DNA from 4 places in the Pseudomonas sp. Tn43 genome. Region 1 is predicted to be linked to each of the others. Evidence: predicted binding sites of a transcription regulator. Region 1 holds the regulator's gene; each other region holds the start of a gene.

The links. The regulator sigma-54, encoded in region 1, starts transcription at its own class of promoters, with help from an activator protein. The targets are predictions, from matches to a motif close to ANTGGCATNNANNTTGCTNT.
Positions count from the first base shown of each region.
Region 2: the regulator sigma-54 is predicted to act here: its motif matches at 4,002-4,021, upstream of nirB (nitrite reductase large subunit NirB).
Region 3: the regulator sigma-54 is predicted to act here: its motif matches at 4,181-4,200, upstream of FHW68_RS04390 (circularly permuted type 2 ATP-grasp protein).
Region 4: the regulator sigma-54 is predicted to act here: its motif matches at 4,053-4,072, upstream of glnK (P-II family nitrogen regulator).

Region 1 is NZ_JACHYG010000009.1:138,650-144,501, forward strand. Features, by position in the region: gene ptsN (PTS IIA-like nitrogen regulatory protein PtsN) at 1-28, opposite strand, end outside; gene hpf (ribosome hibernation-promoting factor, HPF/YfiA family) at 41-349, opposite strand; gene FHW68_RS22035 (RNA polymerase factor sigma-54) at 429-1,922, opposite strand; gene lptB (LPS export ABC transporter ATP-binding protein) at 2,109-2,834, opposite strand; gene lptA (lipopolysaccharide transport periplasmic protein LptA) at 2,834-3,382, opposite strand; gene lptC (LPS export ABC transporter periplasmic protein LptC) at 3,369-3,941, opposite strand; gene FHW68_RS22055 (HAD family hydrolase) at 3,949-4,473, opposite strand; gene FHW68_RS22060 (KpsF/GutQ family sugar-phosphate isomerase) at 4,473-5,447, opposite strand; gene FHW68_RS22065 (ATP-binding cassette domain-containing protein) at 5,725-5,852, shown strand, end outside.
Region 2 is NZ_JACHYG010000006.1:325,552-331,403, reverse strand. Features, by position in the region: gene FHW68_RS18080 (SgcJ/EcaC family oxidoreductase) at 1-35, shown strand, start outside; gene FHW68_RS18075 (bifunctional 5,10-methylenetetrahydrofolate dehydrogenase/5,10-methenyltetrahydrofolate cyclohydrolase) at 134-1,060, opposite strand; gene FHW68_RS18070 (TerC family protein) at 1,217-2,188, opposite strand; gene FHW68_RS18065 (copper chaperone PCu(A)C) at 2,373-2,846, opposite strand; gene FHW68_RS18060 (SCO family protein) at 2,846-3,451, opposite strand; gene nirB (nitrite reductase large subunit NirB) at 4,231-5,852, shown strand, end outside.
Region 3 is NZ_JACHYG010000002.1:4,178-10,029, reverse strand. Features, by position in the region: gene FHW68_RS04405 (cytochrome c) at 1-815, shown strand, start outside; gene FHW68_RS04400 (transglutaminase family protein) at 970-1,779, opposite strand; gene FHW68_RS04395 (alpha-E domain-containing protein) at 1,776-2,726, opposite strand; gene FHW68_RS04390 (circularly permuted type 2 ATP-grasp protein) at 2,739-4,148, opposite strand; gene FHW68_RS04385 (ribonuclease E inhibitor RraB) at 4,620-4,961, opposite strand; gene FHW68_RS04380 (hypothetical protein) at 5,177-5,410, opposite strand; gene FHW68_RS04375 (PLDc N-terminal domain-containing protein) at 5,714-5,852, opposite strand, start outside.
Region 4 is NZ_JACHYG010000004.1:343,975-349,826, reverse strand. Features, by position in the region: gene xerC (tyrosine recombinase XerC) at 1-184, shown strand, start outside; gene FHW68_RS13290 (HAD family hydrolase) at 181-885, shown strand; gene sutA (transcriptional regulator SutA) at 1,072-1,395, opposite strand; gene FHW68_RS13280 (secondary thiamine-phosphate synthase enzyme YjbQ) at 1,499-1,924, opposite strand; gene FHW68_RS13275 (ammonium transporter) at 2,139-3,476, opposite strand; gene glnK (P-II family nitrogen regulator) at 3,512-3,850, opposite strand; gene FHW68_RS13265 (accessory factor UbiK family protein) at 4,265-4,531, shown strand; gene FHW68_RS13260 (Bro-N domain-containing protein) at 5,007-5,534, shown strand; gene FHW68_RS13255 (HigA family addiction module antitoxin) at 5,580-5,852, opposite strand, start outside.

The DNA of each region.
Region 1 (5,852 bases):
GGGTCAGGATGGTTTCTAGTCGGATCATGGATTGGGGGTGTTAACGACCGGTCGCGCCCTGGAGGAGGCTCTGGGTCTTTTCCTTATGCTTTTTGAGTTGGCGATCCAGCTTGTCGGTCAGCAGGTCGATGGCGGCATACATGTCCGTATGCTCGGCATTGGCGACCACTTCTCCGCCGGGAATATGCAGCGTGGCTTCGATTTTCTGCAGCAGTTTTTCGACGTTCATCGTGACTTGCACATTGGTGATCTTGTCGAAATGCCTCTCTAATCGGTCGAGTTTTTCGCCGATGTAGGTGCGCAGGGGTTCGGTCACTTCCAGTTGGTGTCCACTGATGTTGACTTGCATACAGCTTCTCCTTCGTTGCCAGTGCATAAAGCGGCAGGCAGAAATGCCTGCCACTGGAACGCTGTGGCCAGCCCGGCGGTTACATCAACCGCTTCCGTTCGCTGGAAGGCGCGATCCCCAGGGATTCGCGGTACTTGGCGACGGTGCGACGGGCTACCTGAATGCCTTGTGCCTCCAGTAAACCAGCGATCTTGCTGTCACTCAACGGCTTTTTCTGATTTTCCGCAGCAACCAGTTTTTTGATGATCGCGCGGATGGCTGTGGACGAGCATTCACCGCCTTCTGAGGTGCTGACGTGGCTGGAGAAAAAGTATTTCAATTCATAGATGCCCCGCGGGGTATGCATGAATTTTTGCGTGGTCACCCGTGAAATCGTCGATTCATGCATGCCGACTGCTTCGGCGATGTCATGCAGCACCAACGGCTTCATGGCTTCGTCTCCGTACTCGAGAAAGCCGCGTTGATGCTCGACGATCTGGGTGGCGACTTTCATCAGGGTTTCATTGCGGCTTTGCAGGCTCTTGATGAACCAGCGAGCCTCCTGCAGCTGATTACGCATGAAAGTGTTGTCGGCGCTGGTATCGGCGCGGCGCACGAAACCGGCGTATTGGGCATTGACCCGCAGGCGTGGTACCGATTCCTGATTCAGTTCCACCAGCCAGCGTTCGTTGTCCTTGCGCACGATCACGTCGGGAACAACGTATTCGGCTTCAGTCGACTCGATCTGTGAACCCGGCCGCGGGTTGAGGCTCTGGACCAATTCGATGACCTGACGCAGTTCATCTTCCTTGAGCTTCATGCGACGCATCAGCTGGCTGTAATCGCGGCTGCCGAGCAGGTCGATGTAATCGGTAACCAGGCGCTTGGCTTCGGCCAGCCAAGGGGTCTTGGCGGACAACTGGCGCAGTTGCAGGAGCAGGCATTCGCCGAGGTTGCGGGCGCCGATGCCGGCGGGTTCGAATTGCTGGATGCGGTGCAGGACGGCTTCGATTTCGTCCAGTTCGATGTCCAGTTCCGGGTCGAAGGCTTCGAGGATTTCCTCGAGGGTTTCGTCCAGGTAACCCTGATTGTTGATGCAATCGATCAGGGTCACTGCGATCAGGCGATCGGTGTCGGACATCGGTGCCAGGTTCAGTTGCCACAGCAAATGGCTTTGCAGGCTTTCACCGGCCGATGTGCGGGTGGTGAAATCCCACTCGTCGTCATCATTGCTCGGCAGGCTGCTGGCGCTGGTCTGGTAGACGTCCTCCCAGGCTGTGTCGACGGGCAATTCGTTGGGGATTCGTTCGTTCCAGTCGCCTTCCTCGAGGTTGTCCACCGTCGGGGTGGTTTCCTGGTAAGAGGGCTCCTGAATATCGGGGTTGGGTTTCTGTTCGGCGCTATCGGCCAAAGGATCGGCGTTATCGAAGTCGTCGCCTTCTTCCTGGCGTTCGAGCATCGGATTGGACTCCAGGGCCTCCTGGATTTCCTGTTGCAGGTCCAGGGTCGACAATTGGAGCAGGCGGATGGCCTGTTGCAGCTGCGGTGTCATCGTCAGCTGCTGGCCCATTCTCAAGACTAGCGATGGTTTCATGGCAGGGGCTTAACACCTTATTCGCCGGCGCACATGCGCCATCCACTACAGAGCGCCGAAGCGCCAAACATAAGCAAATTATATGCCCGAAACTGAAGTGTTTGCCTAGAGCGCTGTAACAATAAAAAGTTATTGATTTTTTATTGAAGCGAGCGCTCCCTCGACGACCCGGGGCAGCTCAGGTGCCTACAGGCGGAACTCGTGGCCCAGATACACTTCCTTGACCAGTTCATTGGCGAGGATGGTGGCGGAGTCACCTTCAGCGATCAATTGACCATCGTTGACGATGTAGGCGGTTTCGCAGATATCCAGGGTTTCACGAACGTTGTGGTCCGTGATCAGCACGCCAATGCCTTTGGCCTTGAGGTGGTGGATGATTTGCTTGATATCGCCAACCGAAATCGGGTCCACGCCGGCGAAGGGTTCGTCGAGGAGGATGAATTTCGGGTTGGTAGCCAGTGCCCGGGCGATTTCCACGCGGCGGCGTTCGCCACCGGACAGGCTCATGCCGAGATTGTCGCGGATGTGATGAATGTGGAACTCCTGCATAAGGCTTTCCAGCTCTTGGCGACGACCGGCCTTGTCGAGTTCCTTGCGGGTCTCGAGGATGGCCATGATGTTGTCGGCCACCGACAGTTTGCGGAAGATCGACGCTTCTTGAGGAAGATAGCCGATACCCGCCTTCGCACGACCGTGCATCGGCTGGTGGCTGACGTCCAGGTCGTCGATCAACACGCGACCCTGATCAGCCTGTACCAGGCCGACAATCATGTAGAAACAGGTGGTTTTACCGGCACCGTTAGGGCCAAGCAGGCCGACGATCTGACCGCTGTCGATGGACAGGCTGACGTCGCGCACGACCTGACGGCTCTTGTAGCTCTTGGCCAGATGCTGAGCTTTCAGAGTTGCCATTACTGGGCCTTTTGCTCGTCGGTTTTCTTCTTCGGCTGGATCACCATGTCGATGCGAGGACGTGCCTCGGTGACCTTGTTACCCGTGGCGCGACCGGCGCTTGCAAGCTTTTTGGCCGTGTCGTAGACGATTTTCTCGCCTTGGGTGACGTTGTTGTCCTTATCGATGACTTTGGCGCGATCGATCAGCACGACACGGTTTTGCGAGGCGTGGTACTGGATCGTTACGCCGTAACCCTGGACCGGCTTGGTATCGCCCGCCGTTTGCAGTTGCTCGAAGTAGGCGAGGTTGCCCACCGAGGTCACCACGTCGATGTCGCCGGCCGGGGTGCGGGTGATGGTCACGGTATTGCCGGTGACCTTCATCGAGCCCTGGGTGATGATCACATCGCCCTTGTAGGTGGCAACGCCGTTCTTGTCGTCCAGTTGGGCATCGTCGGCCTGAATGCGGATAGGCTGCTCTTGATCGTTCGGCAGAGCCCAGGCGCTCACGCTTCCCAGTGCTGCGCCCAGACTGAGCAAAATAGGGAGAGTTTTAACGAGCCTCATACTGTCCTCTTACGTTCGATAGCAGGTGTATCCTGCTTTCTTTCAAGTACGCTTTCATTCCGTTGCCTGTCGATACACCGCCAGCGCCGTCGATTCTAACGGGTTGATCGGTCTGCGCATATTGCTCCTGCGGGAACACTGTCATACGGGTAGTAGTAATCAGGGTTTTGCGGTTTTTTTCGTCGAAACGCGTAATGCGTACCGAGTCAATCAGCTCGACCTGAGTGCCATCCGGGTTGACTTCGCCGCGCTCGCTCTGGACGTGCCAGGGGAATTCGGTGCCCCGGAACATGTTCAGGTCCGGATTGGTCAGCAACGTGACTTCGCTCGCTTTCACGTGTTCGACCTTGTCCGAGGTCATCTCGTATTGCAGTTTGCCGTCTGGCAGGTACTGCACGCTGTGGGCGTTGATGGCGTAATAGTCGATCGCGCTTTCATCGACCTTCACAACTGGCTTGTCGAGGAAGCGTTCCGGGCTGATGTTCCAGTAGCCGACCGCCGCAAAAATTGCAGCGATGCAACCAAACACCAGGATGTTACGAATTTTTTTGCTCAGCATGATGGGCTCACAGGTACGCGGCGTTGGCCGCATCAAGGTGGCCCTGGGCGCGCAGGATCAATTCGCAGAACTCCCGAGCGGCACCCTCGCCACCGCGGGCCTGAGTGATGCCGTGGGCGTGTTCGCGCACGAAACTGGCGGCGCTGGCCACCGCCATGCCAAGGCCGACACGGCGAATCACCGGCAGGTCCGGCAGGTCGTCGCCCAGGTAGGCCACTTGTTCATAGCTCAGGTTTAGTTGGCCAAGCAGTTCGTCGAGTACCACCAGTTTGTCTTCGCGGCCCTGATAAAGGTGCGCAATGCCGAGGTTCTTGGCGCGCCGTTCAACCACGGGGGTCTTGCGGCCACTGATGATAGCGGTCTGCACACCAGCGGCCATCAACATCTTGATGCCCTGGCCGTCGAGGGTGTTGAACGTCTTGAATTCGCTACCGTCTTCGAGGAAGTACAGGCGCCCGTCGGTCAGCACGCCATCGACGTCGAACACCGCCAGTTTGATCTGTTTGCCACGTTGCAGCAGGTCGGTGCTCATTACATTACTCCCGCACGCAGCAAATCGTGCATGTTCAAGGCGCCGACCGGACGATCTTCATCGTCGACCACTACCAGTGCGTTGATCTTGTGGTCTTCCATGATTTTCAGGGCCTCGGCGGCGAGCATCTCGGGGCGGGCGGTCTTGCCGTGGGCGGTCATCACTTCATCAATGGTGGTGCTGTGGATATCGATGGTGCGGTCCAGCGTGCGGCGCAGGTCGCCGTCGGTGAAGATCCCGGCGAGCTTTCCATCGGTGCTTAATATGACGGTCATGCCCAATCCCTTGCGGGTCATTTCCATCAGGGCATCCTTGAGCAGCGTGCCGCACATCACCTGCGGCAATTCGGTGCCGGCATGCATCACGTTTTCCACTTTCAGCAGCAAGCGGCGGCCGAGGGCACCTCCCGGGTGGGAAAAAGCGAAATCTTCAGCGGTAAAGCCGCGCGCTTCAAGCAAGGCGACGGCCAGAGCATCACCCATGACCAGTGCGGCGGTGGTCGACGAGGTGGGTGCCAGATTCAGCGGGCAGGCTTCATGCTCGACGCTTGCATTGAGGTTGACTTCCGCTGCCTTGGCCAGCGGTGACTCGGGGTTGCCGGTCAGGCTGATCATTTGAATGCCCTGGCGTTTGATCAACGGCAGCAAGGTGACGATCTCGTTGGTGGAACCGGAGTTCGACAGCGCCAGAATGATGTCGTCGCGGGTGATCATGCCCATGTCACCATGGCTGGCCTCGGCCGGGTGCACGAAAAAAGCCGTGGTGCCGGTGCTGGCCAGGGTGGCGGCAATCTTGTTGCCGATGTGCCCCGATTTGCCCATGCCGACCACAACCACGCGGCCTTTGCTGGCCAGAATCATCTCGCACGCACGTACGAAATCGGCATCGATATGGGGTAGCAAGCCTTGTACGGCCTCCAGTTCCAAACGGATGGTACGTTGTGCGGATTGAATCAGGTCGCTGGATTGGTTCATGTCGGAAATCAAATAGCCTGATGAAAAGGCGGCGATTATAACGGTAATGATCAAAACCCTCACGCTAGTTCGTCGCGGTTTGTCATTCCTTGTTACCGAATCCTCTTTAAATAGATGATTTCAGGCGATCTTGTTGCTGAACATGCCCGGCTTGGGCCTTGGGCGCTTGAGCTTTGCAGTGATATAGTTCGCCGCCAGTTCGGCCTGCCCGGGAAGGTATGTGCTTTCGCCAGAAAGCCAGGCGTCCGAGTGAGAGGCTGCATCGCAAGGAGTTTAGATGAGTGCCGATAACGCCTACGCGGTCGAGCTGAAGGGACTGACCTTCAAGCGCGGTACGCGCAGCATTTTCAATAACGTCGATATCCGCATCCCGCGCGGCAAGGTCACCGGCATCATGGGACCTTC
Region 2 (5,852 bases), on a different contig from region 1:
TGCCGCAAACGCAGGTGCTGCACGCCGGGAAATAACTACGTCTTCGAGTAACCCGCTTTTTGTAGGAGCCAGGCTTGCCGGCGAAGGCGATCTGAAGGACGCCTTCGCCGGCAAGCCTGGCTCCTACATGTGCTCAGTTCAACGCCAAGTCGTCCGCAGGTTGCTGCCCCCGGGCTTGGGCAGCGAGTTGCAACTGGCAGGCGATCAAGGTGTTTTTCAGCAGATAGGCAATGGTCATTGGCCCGACGCCACCCGGCACCGGGGTGATTGCCCGGGCGACGGTGCGGGCGCTGGCATAGTCGACATCGCCCACCAGACGATCGCCGGATTCGCTTGCGATACGGTTGATACCAACATCGATCACCACCGCACCGGGTTTGAGCCAACTGGCGTCGATCAATTCTGGCCGGCCCACCGCGGCAACCACGATATCTGCCAACCGGCACAACGCCGGGGCGTCGACGCTACGCGAATGCACCACGCTGACCGAGCAGTTGGCCTGCAACAACAAGGTCGCCATCGGTTTGCCGACAATGTTCGAACGGCCGATAACCACCGCGTGCAAGCCGCTCAAGTCATCGCCACAGGTCTCGTGCAGCAAGCGCATGCAGCCACTGGGCGTGCACGGGGTCAGGACCTCCATGCCTTGCACCAGCCCACCGACGTTTTCCCGATGAAAACCGTCCACGTCCTTGATCGGGTCGATGGCATGAATCACCGCCTGCTCATCGATCGAGGCCGGCAAGGGCAATTGCACCAGGATGCCGGTCACCGTGGGATCGGCGTTGAGTTGTGCAATCAGTTCCAGAACCTGGGTCTGGCTGGCGGTTTCCGGCAGGCGGTATTCAAGGGAGCGGATACCGACTTCCTTGGCGCGCAGCAGTTTGTTGCGCACATAAACGTGGCTGGCCGGGTCGTCACCAACCAACAGGACGGCAAGAGCTGGATAGACTTGCTGGCCGGCGAGGGCCAGAACCTCTTCCCGGACCTCATCGAGAACCTGGGCAGAAATGGCTTTGCCGTCGATGTCACGGGCAAATGCGGGGGTGCTGCTGGTCAAAAGAGTCACCGTTGTCTGATTTAAAAGGGGGCAGTAATTATCGCGGCGTCTTTGCGCGACGATGATTCATCAGAGACATGCAGGCAAGGGGGCTCAGGCTACCAGTTGAGGGCAGGCGAATGCCACCGCAACACCGGAAGATAAGACAGGCAGCGCCTATAAGGAGCGTATTTGATCCTCCTTGCGGGTCAAGATCAAACTCAACAGCACCGAAGTCAGAATGATCCCTCCGACAACGGCCAGCGACCATTCGATTGGCATGTGAAGCCACGGTATCAGCGTCATTTTGGCGCCGATAAACACCAGTACGATCGCCAAACCGTATTTGAGCAGATGGAAACGGTCAGCCATGTCGGCCAGCAAAAAGTACAGGGCGCGCAGGCCCATGATCGCGAAGATGTTCGAGGTGAACACAATGAACGGGTCGGTGGTAATGGCGAAGATTGCCGGGATGCTGTCGACTGCAAACATCAGATCGCTGGCCTCGATCAGCACCAGTACCAGAAACATTGGCGTCGCCCAGTGCCGACCCTCTTTCAGCACAAAGAAGTGATCGCCATGAAACTCGTCGGTGACGCGCAGACGGCCGTGCATCCAACGCAATAAGGGATTTTTATCGAGATCAGGCCGCTGATGGGCGAATGCCAGCATCTTGATTCCGGTGATGATCAGGAACACCCCGAACGCATATAACAACCACGCAAATTGCGACACCAGCCACACACCCGCGAGAATCATCATCCCACGCATCACGATGGCCCCGAGCACACCGTACAGCAACACTCGACGCTGTAACTCCGCAGGTACGGCGAAGTAGCTGAAAATCATCACGAAGACAAACATGTTGTCGATCGATAGCGACTGTTCGATCAAATAGCCCGTGAAGAATTCCAGTGTTTTGCGTCGCGCAATCTCAGGCCCGAACTCGCCATGCAAGTACCACCAGAGCAATCCGGCGAAGGTCAGCGTTAGTGCACACCACGCAATCACCCAGCACGACGCCTCGCGCACCGATACCCGATGCGCTTTGCGCCCGCCAAAGACAAACAGATCCACCGCCAGCATGGCGACGACAAAGACAATGAAGGCGACCCACATCCAGAGTTCACCAATGTTCAAGGGTTGCATGTCGTTCTCCTTGTCTGGACTTATTCTGGAGTCGACGGAATCATGCTAGCGGGGAGGTTGCAGCGAAGAAAAATCGAATATTCTTTACCAATAATTCGTTATTGACGAAGTGTCGCTGATAATTCTCAACGCGAGCCGAACACCACCGCAACAGTGGCGTTCAGACGGGCCAGGATTGAGCCTCTCAATGCATCTTGCTGTGATCCTGCATGCCGAGCGCCCGAGTTTGGGCGTCAACCTTGATCGTCTCTTTTTCGCCCTTGGCGTTTTCCACGGTCAGGGTCAGGGGCACTTTATCGCCTTCCTTAACCTGAGTCGTCAGGTCCATCAGCATGATGTGGTAGCCATGGGGATCAAAGCTCACCGGTTTGCCGGCCGGCAGCGCGACGGACTCGACCTGGCTCATGCTCATCACATCGTCTTTCATGCTGGATTGGTGAATTTGCACGGTGTTTGCGACCGGCGACTGCACGCTGAGCAGTTTGCTGTCGCTGTCGGCCTGCAGGGTCATGAAGGCGCCGGTCGAATGCTGGCCGGCCACCGTCGCGCGAACCCAAGCGTCGTTCACCCGGGTTTGGGCGCCCACCTGCCAGGCCATGCCGATCAGGAAAAGGCCCAGGGTCAACTGTTTAATACGTGGTGCGTAGATTGAAGTCATCAGCAGACCTCCATGACGGTGAGCAGGTCTTCAGCACACTCTTGAGCGGTAAGGGACGCGGACAGCCCCAGGCGCAAAGTGCCTCGGGAGTCGAAAACGAAGCTGGTCGCGGTGTGGGAGAGGGTATAGGTCGAGCCGCTCGGGATTTTTTCAAAGAACACACCGAACTCCTTGGCGGTGGCGGCGGTTTCTTCCAGCGTGCCGTACAGCGCCTCGAAACTTGGATCGAAGGCTTTGACGTAGGCGTCGAGCATTTGCGGCGTATCGCGTTCGGGGTCCAGGGTGATGAAGATCACTTGCAGGCGTTCGCCATCGCGGCCCATCAGTTTTTTCGCCTGTGCCGCACGGGCCAGCGTCGTCGGGCAGACCGCCGGACATTGGGTGAAACCGAAAAAAACCATCGGCATCAGGCCCCGGTAGCTGCCCAGCATCCGGGTTTCGCCTTGGGCGTCCTTGAGTTTGAAGGTACGCCCCATGATCTTGTCGCTGAGGTCCTTGCCGTACTTGAACGACAGCTTGCTGCTGTCATCGCAGCCGGCGAGCAGGCCAAGGCTCAACAGGCTCATGCCTTGCAGGACCGCACGACGGGTATACAACGTACTCATGGAAAAAAGCATCCTGTGTAGCGACCGGGAATCTACAGTGGCTGATCAATCAGACGAAAAAAAAGCGCACGGATGTTAACAAACTGTTGCGCTATGGCGCTCAATCGATGGCCCGCCGGTCATGCGCCAAAAGGTCGCGGCCTCGGGATACATGAAAATTCAATGCCCCATGCACGGACGCATTGCAGATACCGGTAAGTTAAGCCGCGACGCGCTCTTCGTAGCAGCAGCCTCGCAGGCTCGATAGCTGCTACAAATCGCATTAGGGATTGGGTGGCTTTTAAACACGCGCTTAACTCACTGGCATTGCTCAAACCCAAATAGAACGTAGCTGAATGCACTTTTAAAGAGCAGGCCTGACAACGTGCACCAGTGCGAAGCGGTTTGCTGAGCTATTCCTTCCTCCAATTCCACCATTTGCCTAGCCGCTCGCGCAGACCTGCAAAGTTGACTCTCGCCTGATGAGACCCGCCTGGATCGCGGTCTTCATCGCATTCTTCCATCGTTCAGATGGTCGATGTTCCAACACTGAGGAAATCATAAACTGCAGACTGGCACAAAGGCTGCATTGTTCCCCTCAGGTCCATCGATAACAGATGGGCAGCCCCGTCGATCAACGAAGATCGACCGGCCGAGCAGGTCGTGGGCAACATCGGTGGATCCGGCGAAGGCGCCAGGTCGAACACCGCGAAGAACAGGCAAAGACGCCTGGAACCGAGAGGTTTCAGGCGTTTTTTTTTGCTTTTTTAACCGTGATTGGCTTTGGCTGGGTGCTTACTATGAATTCCAATGTTGCCGCATTGAATAAACTGCAAACGCTGATCGTGATCGGCAATGGCATGGTCGGACATCATTGTGTCGAACAGCTCATCGAGCGCGGCGCCCTCGACCATTACCGGCTGCATGTGTTCAGCGAAGAGCCGATGCGTGCCTATGACCGGGTGCATCTGTCCGAGTATTTCGGCGGTCGCGATGCCGAGTCGCTGGCCTTGGGTGAAGCTTCTTTGTACCAGACGCCGGGCGTCACTCTGCACCTGGGCGTGCCGGTGCTGGAAATCGACCGTGACCGCCGTCAAGTGATTACCGCACAAGGTTGCGTCGCGTACGACAAACTGGTTTTGGCCACCGGCTCTTATCCTTTCGTGCCGCCTATTGAAGGTGCAGAAGGCGACTCACGCCTGGTCTATCGCACCCTTGAAGACCTCGACGCGATTCGTGCCGCGGCGGCCAATGCCCGGCGTGGCGTAGTGGTGGGTGGTGGTTTGCTCGGTCTGGAAGCCGCCAACGCCCTGAAAAGCCTTGGCCTGGAAGCGCATGTGGTGGAATTCGCCCCGCGCCTGATGCCGGTGCAGCTGGACGAGCAGGGTGGCCTGGCGCTTAAGGCGCAAATCGAACGGCTCGGCGTGAGTGTGCATCTGTCCCGGGGCACGCAATCGATCACTGCCGGCGAGCAGTACCGTTACCGGATGAATTTTGCCAATGACGAATTCCTCGAAGCCGACCTGATCGTGTTCTCCGCCGGGATCCGTGCGCAAGATGCGCTGGCCCGCCAATGCGCGCTGGACATCGGGCCACGGGGCGGCGTGGTGATTGATGATCAATGCCTGACCAGCGATCCGAATATCTATGCGATTGGCGAATGTGCCGCCTGGAATGGCAGCCTCTTTGGTCTGGTCGCCCCTGGTTATCAGATGGCCCGTGGCGTCGCGACGCTGCTGTGCAATCAAGTGGCGGAGCCGTTCCAGGGCGCCGACATGTCGACCAAGCTCAAGCTGCTCGGCGTTGACGTCGGCTCCATCGGCGATGCCCATGCCCAGACCCCGGGTGCGCGCAGCTACCAGTTCATCGATGAAGCGACGGCCAGCTACCGTCGTCTGGTGGTGGATGCTGACAGCAAGCGCGTGCTCGGCGCAGTGCTGGTCGGCGACAACAGCTATTACGACACGTTGCTGCAATACATGCAGAACGACATTGCCTTGCCGTCGGAACCGGCCAGCCTGATTCTGCCATCGTCGACCGGCGCGCCAACCCTGGGCCCGGGCGCGCTGCCTGAGGCCGCGACGGTGTGTTCGTGCCATAACGTTACCAAGGGCTCGATCTGCTCAGCCATCGACGGCGGCTGCACCGACCTGGGCCTGCTCAAATCCCAGACCAAGGCGTGCACCGGTTGCGGGGGTTGCGCGGGGCTGCTCAAGCAAGTGTTCGAACATGAGCTGATTGCCCGTGGTGTCAGTGTCGACAAGAGCCTGTGTGAACACTTCGCCTACACCCGGCAGGAGCTTTATGCGCTGGTGCGGGTAGAAGGGGTGATCACTTTCGAAGAACTGCTGGCCAAGCACGGTCGCGGTCATACCGGGTGCGACGTGTGCAAACCGGCGGTGGGTTCGATCCTCGCCTCGTG
Region 3 (5,852 bases), on a different contig from region 1:
GCAATCACTTGAAAGCGCTCATTGTGTTTGGGGCTTTGCTGCTCAGCATGCCTCTTTCTGCCGCACAGCTGAATCTTGAGCCAGGCGCGAGCCCTCGCACCTGGCAGACCGAGCAATTGCTCAAGCATCCTCAGGTTCAGACCATCACGATCGCGAACGACGTTTCCTACAAGCGGGACATGAGCTATCGCGCGGTGCCGTTGGCGGCGCTGTTGACAGGCATCAAGCCTGACGATCACCTGCAAGCCATTGCCCTGGACGGTTTTGCCGCCGAACTGACCGCCGCGCCATTACTCAATACCCAAGGCGCGCGGGCCTGGCTGGCGATTGAAGACCCGGCCAAGCCTTGGCCGCCGTTGTCAGAAGGCAAGCCCAGTGCGGGGCCGTTTTACCTGGTCTGGACCGATCCACAGGCGGGCAATATCAGCCCCGAGCAATGGCCATTCCAAGTCGCCAGCATCAAGCGCATGGCCCCGGTGGCCGAGCGCTTCCCTGCCCTGCTGCCCGACCCTGCACTGAAGGCGGACGATCCGGTGAACAAGGGCTTTGCGCTGTTTCAGAAGAACTGCCTGGCGTGCCATCGATTGAATGGCGCAGGCGATGCGCAGTTCGGGCCGGACCTGAATATCCCGTTCAACCCGACCGAGTACTTCGGCGCGGATTTCCTCAAGCGCTACATTCGTGATCCGCAAAGCTTGCGCCAGTGGCCACAGGCGAAGATGCCGGCGTTCGCGACGACGGTGTTGCCGGAGGGGGATCTGGAAATGTTGGTGGGGTATTTGAAGCACATGGCTGGGCGCAAGGTGAAGCCCTGACACCAATCCCCTTGTGGGAGCGAGCCTGCTCAGTGATCGTTCCCACGCTCCGCGTGGGAATGCAGCCCGTGACGCTCTGCGTCACATCCAAAGCCGAACGCCGAGCGTCCGTGGAGGCATTCCCACGCAGAGCGTGGGAACGATCGGTGGCAGGTTACTGCTGTTGCACCAAAATCACCGGCGCTGGCGTCGGCGAGACCAACACCTTGGCATGCATCTGCTCGCACCCGCCTCCACGACGCATGCCGCGCACCGGGCAGGCGTCGAGGTAATCCAGGCCCACCGCCAGTTTCAGGTGACGCTCCGGGCGGGCCAGTTCGTTGGTTACGTCGAAGCTGTACCAGGCGTCATCCAGCCAGGCTTCAGCCCAGGCGTGACTGGCCAGGTGTTCGCAGTTCTCGCTGTACAAATACCCCGACACATAACGCGAGGGAATGCCCAGGCTGCGGGCGCAGGCAAGAAATGCATGGGTGTGATCCTGGCAGACGCCGGAGCGCCCGGCGAAAGCCTGGGCGGCGCTGGTGTCGACTTCCGTGGAACCCGGCGTGTAGGTCATGTGCTGGTTCAGGCCATGCATCAAATCGATCAGCGCCGTACGATCCCGGCGTTGTTTGCAGGCCTTCTCGGCAAACGCGCGCAACGCGTCGTCGGCTTCGGTCAGGCGCGTAAAGCGCAAGAACGGCAGCGCCGACTGGCTTTCATGTTCGGCTTCGCGCAGTTCGTCGATGTCCACCTGCCCGCGGGCGCCGATGATGATTGCCTCGTGGGGTTCGTCCAGGGTCAGCACATGCAGGATATTGCCGAACGGATCGAGTTGCGCACGCACCGGGCGTGGCAGGTCGAGCTGCCAGCTGAGCACGTGCTGGCGTTCGCTGTCATGGGGGGTCAGTCGCAGGTACTGGATGCTCGCCCGCACCTGATCTTCGTAGTGATAGGTGGTCTCGTGGCTAATGGAAAGTCTCATGCAGCCTCCAGGTAGGAACTGTGTATGGCATTGCCCAACCGGCGCACCAGCGGGATGAACTCGGTCAGCCAGGCGTGCAGGCCTTCGTCGAGGATTTCGTTGATACCGGTGTAGCGCAGGCGTGCGTCCATTTCTGCCGCCAACCGCTGGGCAGGACGACCGTTGGCTCCCGGCAATTGAGCGAGGATCTGGTCGATTTCTTCAGTGCAGGCCCGCAGGGATCGCGGCACATCGGCGCGCAGCAACAACAACTCGGCCACATGCCGGGCACCGGGAGCGTCGCGGTAAATCTCGGTGTAAGCCTCGAACGACGACAAGGCCCGCAGCAAGGCGCTCCACTGGTAATAGGCGTGAGCCGTGCCGTCGCTGACTGCTTCGGCCTGATCGCCGGCCATTTCGTAACGGGCGTCGAGCAGGCGCAACGTGTTGTCAGCCCTTTCGATAAAGGTGCCCAGACGAATGAAGCGGAACGCGTCGTTACGCATGATGGTGCCGTAGGACGCGCCACGGAACAGGTGGGAACGTTCCTTGATCCACTCACAGAAACGGCTCATGCCGTAGCGACTCAAACCCTGCTCGGCGATCCCGCGAATTTCCAGCCAGGTGGCGTTGATGTTTTCCCACATGTCGGCGGTGATTCGCCCACGCACCGCATGGGCGCTGGCTCGCGCGGCACCGAGGCAGCTGTAGATGCTCGCCGGGTTGGCCGCATCCAGGGCAAAAAAATGCAGCAGCCGTTCAGCATGCAGTTCGCCATGGCGCTCCAGGTAATCGTCCAGGGTGCCAGTGATCAGCAATGGCATGGCGAGTTCATGCAAGCCATCACCACGCCCGTCTTGCGGCATCAGTGACAGCGAATAACTGATGTCGAGCATCCGTGCGAGGTTTTCCGCCCGCTCCAAGTAACGCGACATCCAATAAAGATCCGAGGCAGTTCTACTTAACATGGCAGGCTTCCTTCAATCCTCGACCACCCAGGTGTCCTTGGTTCCACCGCCCTGGGAGGAATTCACCACCAGGGAGCCTTCGCGCAAGGCGACACGGGTCAAACCGCCGGGCACAACCCGGGTTTCGCGGCCAGACAATACAAACGGACGCAGGTCGATATGGCGCGGAGCGATGCCGTTTTCGACAAAGGTCGGGCAGGTCGATAAAGACAACGTCGGTTGAGCGATATACGCGTGGGGCTTGGCTTTGATCCGCTCACGGAAAGATTCGATTTCCGCCGCCGTCGCCGCCGGCCCCACCAGCATTCCGTAACCACCGGAGCCCTGGGTTTCCTTGACCACCAGTTCTGGAAGATTGGCCAGCACGTGGGACAGTTCGGAGGGATTACGACACTGCCATGTCGGCACGTTCTTCAGGATCGGCTCTTCATCCAGGTAGAAACGAATCATGTCCGTGACGAAGGGGTACACCGATTTGTCGTCCGCGACCCCGGTGCCGATGGCATTCGCCAGCACAACATTGCCGGAACGGTAAGACGACAGCAGACCAGGCACGCCGAGCATGGAGTCCGGGTTGAATGCCAGCGGATCGAGGAAGGCATCGTCGAGGCGACGGTAGATCACGTCGACGGCTTTCGGCCCGTCCGTGGTGCGCATGAACACCTTGTCATCGCGCACGAACAGGTCCGCACCTTCCACCAGCTCGACCCCCATTTCCCGAGCCAGAAACGCATGCTCGAAAAACGCGCTGTTGAAGCGCCCCGGCGTCAGCACCACCACGCTCGGGTTGTCGATCGGGCTGGAGCTTTTCAAGGTGTCGAGCAACAGGTTCGGATAGTGGTCGATGGGCGCGATGCGCTGGGCGGCGAACAATTCGGGAAACAATCGCATCATCATCTTGCGGTCTTCGAGCATATAGCTCACGCCGCTGGGGGTACGAAGGTTGTCTTCGAGCACGTAGTACGTGCCGTCGCCATCGCGCACCAGGTCGACACCGGAAATGTGGGAATAGATATCGCGGTGCAAATCCAGCCCCTGCATCGCCAACTGGTATTGCTCGTTGGCCAGCACTTGCTCGGCCGGGATGATGCCGGCCTTGATGATGCGCTGCTCGTGATAGAGGTCGGCAAGGAACATGTTCAATGCCTTGACCCGCTGAATGCAGCCGCGCTCGACGACCCGCCATTCACTGGCGGGGATACTGCGGGGAATGGTGTCGAAGGGAATCAGGCGCTCTGTCCCTTGCTCATCACCATAGAGCGTGAATGTAATCCCGGCACGATGAAATAACAGATCGGCCTCGCGTCGCCGTTGTGCCAAAAGCTCGTCAGGCGTTTCGGCCAGCCAACGTGCAAACTCCCGATAATGCGGGCGGACCTGGCCGCCGGCATCGTACATCTCATCAAAATAGGTGCGGATCATGCCGTACTCCTTGTCACATGGACATCCAGGCCTTCGCAAGGCCCGTGCCATCGGCATAAACGCTTTGATATCAATCAGTTGGATAATGACGCTGCGCGCACCGCACCAATCCTGTGCGGTAAATGCCCCAACCTGATTGCCCCCGCTTCATGGCGAAGCAATGCTGTCGCCTATCAGCAGCATAGCCAGAGTTGATTTCACTGCCCGGGCGGCGGTGCGGATAATCGGCACATTCGCTGGAAAACCTGATCGAACTTCCCTTTAGCCGCCTGCTCAGGCGGTTTTTTTTGCGTGTTTGAAACGTTATGAATCAAAAACCCAGATCAAAAGATCGCAGCCTCGTTCCACTCGACAGCTCCTACAGGAGAACGCGTGAAACGAGGCTGCGATCTTTTAAACCTTTGCAAACCGCAAAAACGAAAACGGCCAACCCGAAGGTCAGCCGTTGCTGAATTGTCACTGTTCATAACGTTATGCGAGTAGCCCTCGTACCTCCTGCTTGACGCCCCATCCTTCGATGATACCGCCCAGAGGCTCGACCACCGCCTCGAAGTCCTGCTCAAAGTCGCCGATCCCGTCGTAGGTGGCATACATCACTTTGCTCAGTTCCAGATGCCATGCGCCGTCATCGCGCACGCTGATCTGGGCATTCAAGGATTCACCACAAAAATGACCTGCCGCCCTGCGTGCCCGCTCCTCGTCCGGGAAAATGGCGTAGAACTCGATGGGATGGAATCGTGAAAAGTCGAAACCGCCTTCTTTCATGCGGCGCAGCACGCTGCTGCTGATGTCTTCTTGATAGGCTGTGCTCATGAAACGTCCCCCTCAGACTGATGGATAGACTTTCCGTATTCCCTGCACTTTCAACCGATTAGTGAAAGCGATACGGCAACAGAGGTTGCCGACGGGAAACAAGCATGTAGCTGACAAGACCAGACCTTAGCGAGTCATTCGCTGATCTCGCTTGCAGAGTAGCCTCAAGACAGAGCTGCTGCCAAGGTCTGGGTGTGAATGTGACAAGAGATGTATCAGATCGGGGTAATACTGATGATTTCGATGCTGTTCTGGGATTTCAGACTTTTGACGGTCGGATCATCGGTACGCCCCTCCAGATCATTGAGATCCAGTTCGGCCGCGACCGGCAGGCACCGGGCGCGAATGAGTTTGGCGGCCTGCTCGCTATTCGGGCATTCCTCGCACTCGAAGAGTTCGTCCACTGTTTCACCGTGATCATCCACGAAAGTGATTTTCCACTTTTGCATCGGTGCCTCCTCGATAAACCCATGGATGGGCTTACTTCTATCTGGACTTTACCCCTGACTGATCGTTCAACGGATTACCGCGTGTCGGCATGAAAAAACCCAGAACCTGAGCGACGCTTGCTCGCGAAGTCGACAGATGGATTGACTGAATATACAGGTCGAACCTCACGTCATGGCTCGGCCCAATCCTGTGGGAGCGTGGCTTGCCCGCGACAGGATCGCCGCGTTACAGCTGACAGACCGCAGCGCCTGCATCGCGGGCAAGCCACGCTCCCACAGGTTCAGTGTTACAGGCCAAACCAATCAAATCCGCACGTCACCCCTTGGCCCGGCGATGGCCCAGATGATCAGGCCCAGGACCGGCAGCAGCAGGATCAATAACACCCAGAGGATTTTCATCCCGGTCTTGGCGCCACTTTTAAGCACGTTGATGATGGCCCAG
Region 4 (5,852 bases), on a different contig from region 1:
GCGACATTCCTTCGCCAGCCATTTGCTGGAGTCCTCTCAGGACTTGCGGGCGGTGCAGGAACTGCTCGGCCACTCAGACATCAAGACCACCCAGATCTATACCCATCTGGACTTCCAGCACCTGGCGACGGTCTACGACAGCGCCCATCCACGGGCCAAACGCATTAAAGGCGACGATTCATGACCATCCAATTGATCACCTTCGACCTCGATGACACCTTGTGGGACACCGCCCCGGTGATCGCCAGCGCCGAAATCGTATTGCGTGAATGGCTGACCGAGCAAGCGCCGACCCTGGGCGCAGTACCGGTGGAACATCTGTGGTCGATTCGCGAACGGGTGCTGAGCCACGAACCGAGCCTCAAACACCGCATCAGTGCCTTGCGTCGGCGGGTGCTGTTCCATGCACTGGAAGAAGCCGGTTATGGACATGCTGAAGCAGCCGACCTGGCCGATCAGGGTTTTGAAGTGTTTCTGCATGCACGGCATCAGCTGGAGATCTTCCCGGAGGTGCAACCGACCCTGGAAACTCTGGCCAATCACTATGCGCTTGGCGTGGTGACCAACGGCAATGCCGATGTGCGTCGATTGGGGCTGGCAGATTATTTCAAGTTTGCCCTGTGCGCCGAAGACATCGGCATCGCCAAGCCCGATGCGCGACTCTTTCATGAAGCATTGCTGCGGGGCGGCGCAACTGCCGAAACCGCAGTGCATATCGGTGATCATCCCGGCGATGACATTGCCGGCGCCCAGCAGGCGGGATTGCGGGCAATCTGGTTCAACCCGGCGGGCAAGGTGTGGGAAGCAGAGAAGGCGCCGGATGCCGAGATTCGCAGTTTGACCGAGTTGCCGGGGTTGTTGGCGCGCTGGAATTCGGTTTTGTAGCGGCTTTGAGATCGCCTTCGCGGGCAAGCCTCACTCCTACAGGATTTGCGTCATGCGCGATATTTGCGAACGACACAAATCCTGTAGGCGCGAGGCTTGCCCGCGAAGCTCTTCGGCCCATTTATCCTTCCCCATGAAAAAGCCCGCAGCGACGGCGGGCTTTTTCAGCAAGCAAGAAGCAGGCGCTTAGATAGGCCGGCTGCCGTACTTGTTATCAGGCTTTTTGGGAGGATCGGCGACCACATTGGCCTCCACTTCCTGCACCTTGCCGCCCCGTGCAAGAAACTCTTCCATGGCCTTGGCCAGGGCGTCGCGTTCCTTGTTCTTGGCTTCGACGCTCGGCAGCTCATCGACCGATACCGCAGCCTTGGCCTTGCCTTTGGCAGTCGGAACGGGCACATCACCGCCGTCGTCTTCAGCGACGTCTTCTGCCGCCGCATCAAGGCCTTCTTCGGTTTCGTCTTCGTCGCCTACTTCGAGGTCGTCGTTTTCCAGATCATCGTCGCTCATGTTCTACCTCATGACTTGCGAAAAGCAAATTAGTTATAGCCCAGCTTTGCTGTCTGTCGACGGCTGCCGGAAAAAATCAACCACCACTGGTGACCAGCGGTTTTCATGCCCCTTCACCGTGCACGGTGGCGAGGACTTTACGGGCACCGCCGTGATCACGGTGCTCGCCCAGATAAACACCTTGCCAGGTCCCCAACGCCAGTCGGCCTGCCGAGATCGGCAAACTGAGCTGACAGCCAAGTACGCTGGCCTTGAAGTGCGCCGGGAGGTCGTCCAGGCCTTCGTCGTTATGCTCATAGCCGTCTGTTCCTTGTGGGATCAGACGATTGAAAAATCGTTCGAAGTCGCGACGTACCGCCGGATCGGCGTTCTCGTTGATGGTCAACGACGCCGAGGTATGCTGTAGCCACAAATGCAACAGACCGACCCGACACGCCTTGAGTTCAGGCAAGCCGGCGAGCAATTCATCCGTTACCAGATGAAACCCCCGGGGCCGTGCTCGCAAGGTGATCAGAGTCTGTTGCCACATACTGTTCTCCGCACGTTCGGGGCGCATTCTAGCGCGCTCTGGAAAAAAACAAAGGCCCTAATATTCCTTCAATCATGTAAGCCATTGGCCGCGTAAAAACCCCCGTCGCAAACGGGACTGAACGTGTATGAAAAAACCTTTCAGCCCTTCCTTCACTGACAAATCCCAGACAAAAAAATGCCCGGCAAGCCGGGCAATTTTTTCATGGGCGTGCTTACAAGTTGTAGCCGCGTTCGTTGTGAAGCGCCAGATCGATGCCGACAGCTTCTTCTTCCTCGGTGATACGCAGCCCCATGACGGCATCCAGGACCTTGAGGATGATGAACGTGACGATCGCGGTGTAGATCACCGTGAAGCCAACGCCTTTGCACTGGACCCAGACTTGTGCACCGATGTCGGTGACGGTGCCGAAGCCACCAAGAGCCGGTGCCGCGAATACACCCGTCAGGATTGCGCCGAGGATACCGCCGATGCCGTGCACGCCGAAGGCATCCAGGGAGTCGTCATAACCGAGTTTGCGTTTCAGGGTGGTGGCGCAGAAGAAGCACACCACGCCCGCCGCCAGACCGATCACCAGAGCGCCCATCGGGCCCACGGTGCCGGCCGCCGGAGTGATTGCAACCAGACCGGCCACCACACCCGAAGCGATACCCAGTGCGCTTGGTTTGCCGTGCGTGATCCACTCGGCAAACATCCAGCCCAGCGCCGCCGCAGCGGTGGCGATCTGGGTGACCAGCATCGCCATGCCGGCAGTGCCGTTGGCGGCGGCAGCGGAACCGGCGTTGAAGCCGAACCAGCCGACCCACAGCATCGCGGCGCCCATCAAGGTATAACCAAGGTTGTGCGGGGCCATCGGGGTGGTCGGGAAACCTTTACGCTTGCCCAGCACCAGGCAGGCAATCAGGCCAGCCACACCGGCGTTGATATGCACCACGGTGCCGCCGGCGAAGTCGAGAACGCCCCAGTCCCACATCAGGCCGCCGTTACCGGACCAGACCATGTGCGCGATCGGTGCATAAACCAGGGTGAACCAGATGCCCATGAAAATCAGCATGGCGGAGAACTTCATCCGCTCGGCGAAAGCACCGACGATCAACGCGGGGGTGATGATGGCGAAAGTCATCTGGAAGGTAATGAAGACCGCCTCGGGGAACAGTGCCGCGGGGCCGGTCAGGCTCGAAGGCGTGACACCGGCGAGGAACGCCTTGCCCATGCCACCGAAGAACGAGTTGAAGTTGACGACGCCCTGTTCCATGCCGGTGGTGTCGAACGCAATGCTGTAGCCATAAATGACCCACAGAATGCTGATCAGACCGGTAATGGCGAAGCACTGCATCATCACGGAAAGAATGTTTTTCGAGCGAACCATGCCGCCGTAGAACAGCGCGAGACCGGGAATGGTCATGAACAGCACGAGGGCTGTCGAGGTCATCATCCAGGCGGTGTCGCCGGAATTGAGGACTGGGGCCGCCACTTCGTCTGCCGCCATGGCCAGGCCGGGCATTACGAGGGACAACAGGGCTCCTAGCCCTGCGATTTTACGCAGAGTCATATTGTTTTCTCCTGGGGCGTTGGGTTTGTGGCGGCTTAGATTGCGTCGGTATCGGTTTCGCCGGTACGGATGCGAATCGCCTGTTCCAGATTGACCACGAAGATCTTGCCGTCACCGATCTTGCCGGTGTTGGCGGCCTTGGTTATCGCCTCGATAACCCGGTCCAGATCCTTGTCGTCAATGGCGACATCGATCTTCACCTTGGGCAGGAAATCGACCACGTATTCCGCGCCGCGATACAGCTCGGTGTGACCCTTCTGCCGGCCGAAGCCTTTGACCTCAGTAACGGTAATGCCCTGCACGCCGATTTCGGACAGCGACTCGCGCACGTCGTCCAGTTTGAACGGCTTGATGATGGCAGTGACTAGCTTCATGAAACTCTCTCCCGAATTGGTGGACTTGCCCCAGGAAAACAAACCCGACTCAAGTCTAAGCGCAGTGCCTGGCTTTGTAACGCATCGTCGGCCTTACCTGCCGTCCGACGCCAGCGAACCACTCCGCACGAAACATCCCCCGTTCCGCTTGGCGCACTGCATTCGTCACAGCGACTGCATCAGTGCATGGGTCACCAGCGACTAAGCAGAAAGCTTGCCATCTATCCAAATCCCATTGATTTCAATGCCTTGGCCGCGGCCGAAGCGCCTTCCGCCCGATTGAGGCAACCGTTACGCACAACAACAGTGCGCGGCCGCCCACTCGATTGCGCGAAAAGCGTGCATCGCAGTTGCCGAGATTGACTATAGACACTGCGTGATACACTGCTCGCCATTGTTGACAGGACATTTCCCATGCTCGCGCCCAAAGATTTCCTCGACGCCCTGAGCGGCACCGCTTCCCGCCTCTTCAGCGGCGACACCCCACTGCCGAAAAGCGAAATCGAAAGCCAGTTCAAGGCTCTGTTGCAGAGCGGCTTCAGCAAGCTGGATCTGGTCAGCCGGGAAGAATTCGATAGCCAGATGGTCGTACTGGCACGCACCCGCGCACGGCTGGAGAGCCTGGAGGCGAAAGTGGCGGAGCTTGAAGCGAAGCTCAATCCATCTGCTGACGCCGAGTAAGCCGCTCATTCCCACGCTCTGCGTGGGAATGCTGCCAGGGACGCTCCGCGTTCCGCCCCAGATGTGACGCAGAGCGTCACGGGATGCATTCCCACGCAGAGCGTGGGAACGATCATTCAATGTTTTCTGTAGGAGCTGCCGAAGGCTGCGATCTTTTGATCTTTAAGCCCTCAATAACCCCGGCAACGTCCTACAAGAAAACCACCGCCGTCCGATTGCGTCGCAAAGCCCCGGTTTCTAAGCTCACTCAATGCTGAATGTTCAGCACTGGGTTTGGCGACCCGGAAGCTTAAGGCGCACGACGACCATCCGGTGGCGGACTTATTCCCGCCACATCGAGTCATGGCGGTTGTGCGTGGGAGATCTTCGGATCTGCCGGGTTCCTTTTGCTCCGGTTCGCCAACCCGCGTACAGCTGCCACCCAATCGTTTGGCGACGATTGACGGCAGCCCCTTTAGCAAAAGGAGCTGTATCAATGAATAGCGATGACGCTTATCTGATTCCCCACGTCTTCACCCGCCACAAACTCCACCTCCACGCCCTTCTCCTGGAAAACCAACCCTGGTTCAGCGCCCGAGACCTTGGCCGACTGCTACGTCTCTTCCTCGACGAACGAGCGCTACGCAAACTCGATCCCGACCAACACCAAACCGTACAAATGCTCATCCACGGAGCCATCGAAAACACTCTGCTGATCAGCGAGTCCGGCATCTACGCGTTACTGATCTACCACTACTGCCCCGAATACCGAGGCCTGCGCGAATGGCTGACCCACGACGTGGTCCCAGCGCTCAGAGACGCCCAGCAATCTGCCTCAACAGAGCGCCCGATACTGAGCCTGCTGAATTGGCCGCAGATGTCATTGAGTTTGCTGCACTGGAATAACCAGCCGTGGATTCGGTTGCAGGATGTTCCATACGTGCTGCCTGATGGAGAGCCACCACGACGTGCAGTCAATGCTCCGTGGTGGAAACGCGCTTCGCGAATACTTCAAACGTTCTGAACAAAAAAACCCACGCTTTAACGTGGGGTTCGTTCAATCTGAGGATCAGGCGCAATGTGGAAGACGTTCAACTTGATCCCGGATCGCGGCACCCCGTTCAATGTCAGCCTTGCGCAAATCGTAAGTCGATTGCAGATTCAGCCAAAACTCAGGAGTGGTGTCCAGGCAGATAGAAAGCCTGAGAGCCATATCAGCACTGACCCCACGACGCTGGAGCACAATGTCGTTCACCGTAGGTGTCGACACATTCAATGCTCTGGCCAAGCCTGCAGCCGAAAGGTTCAAAGGCTCCAGGTATTCCTCTTTGAGGATCTCGCC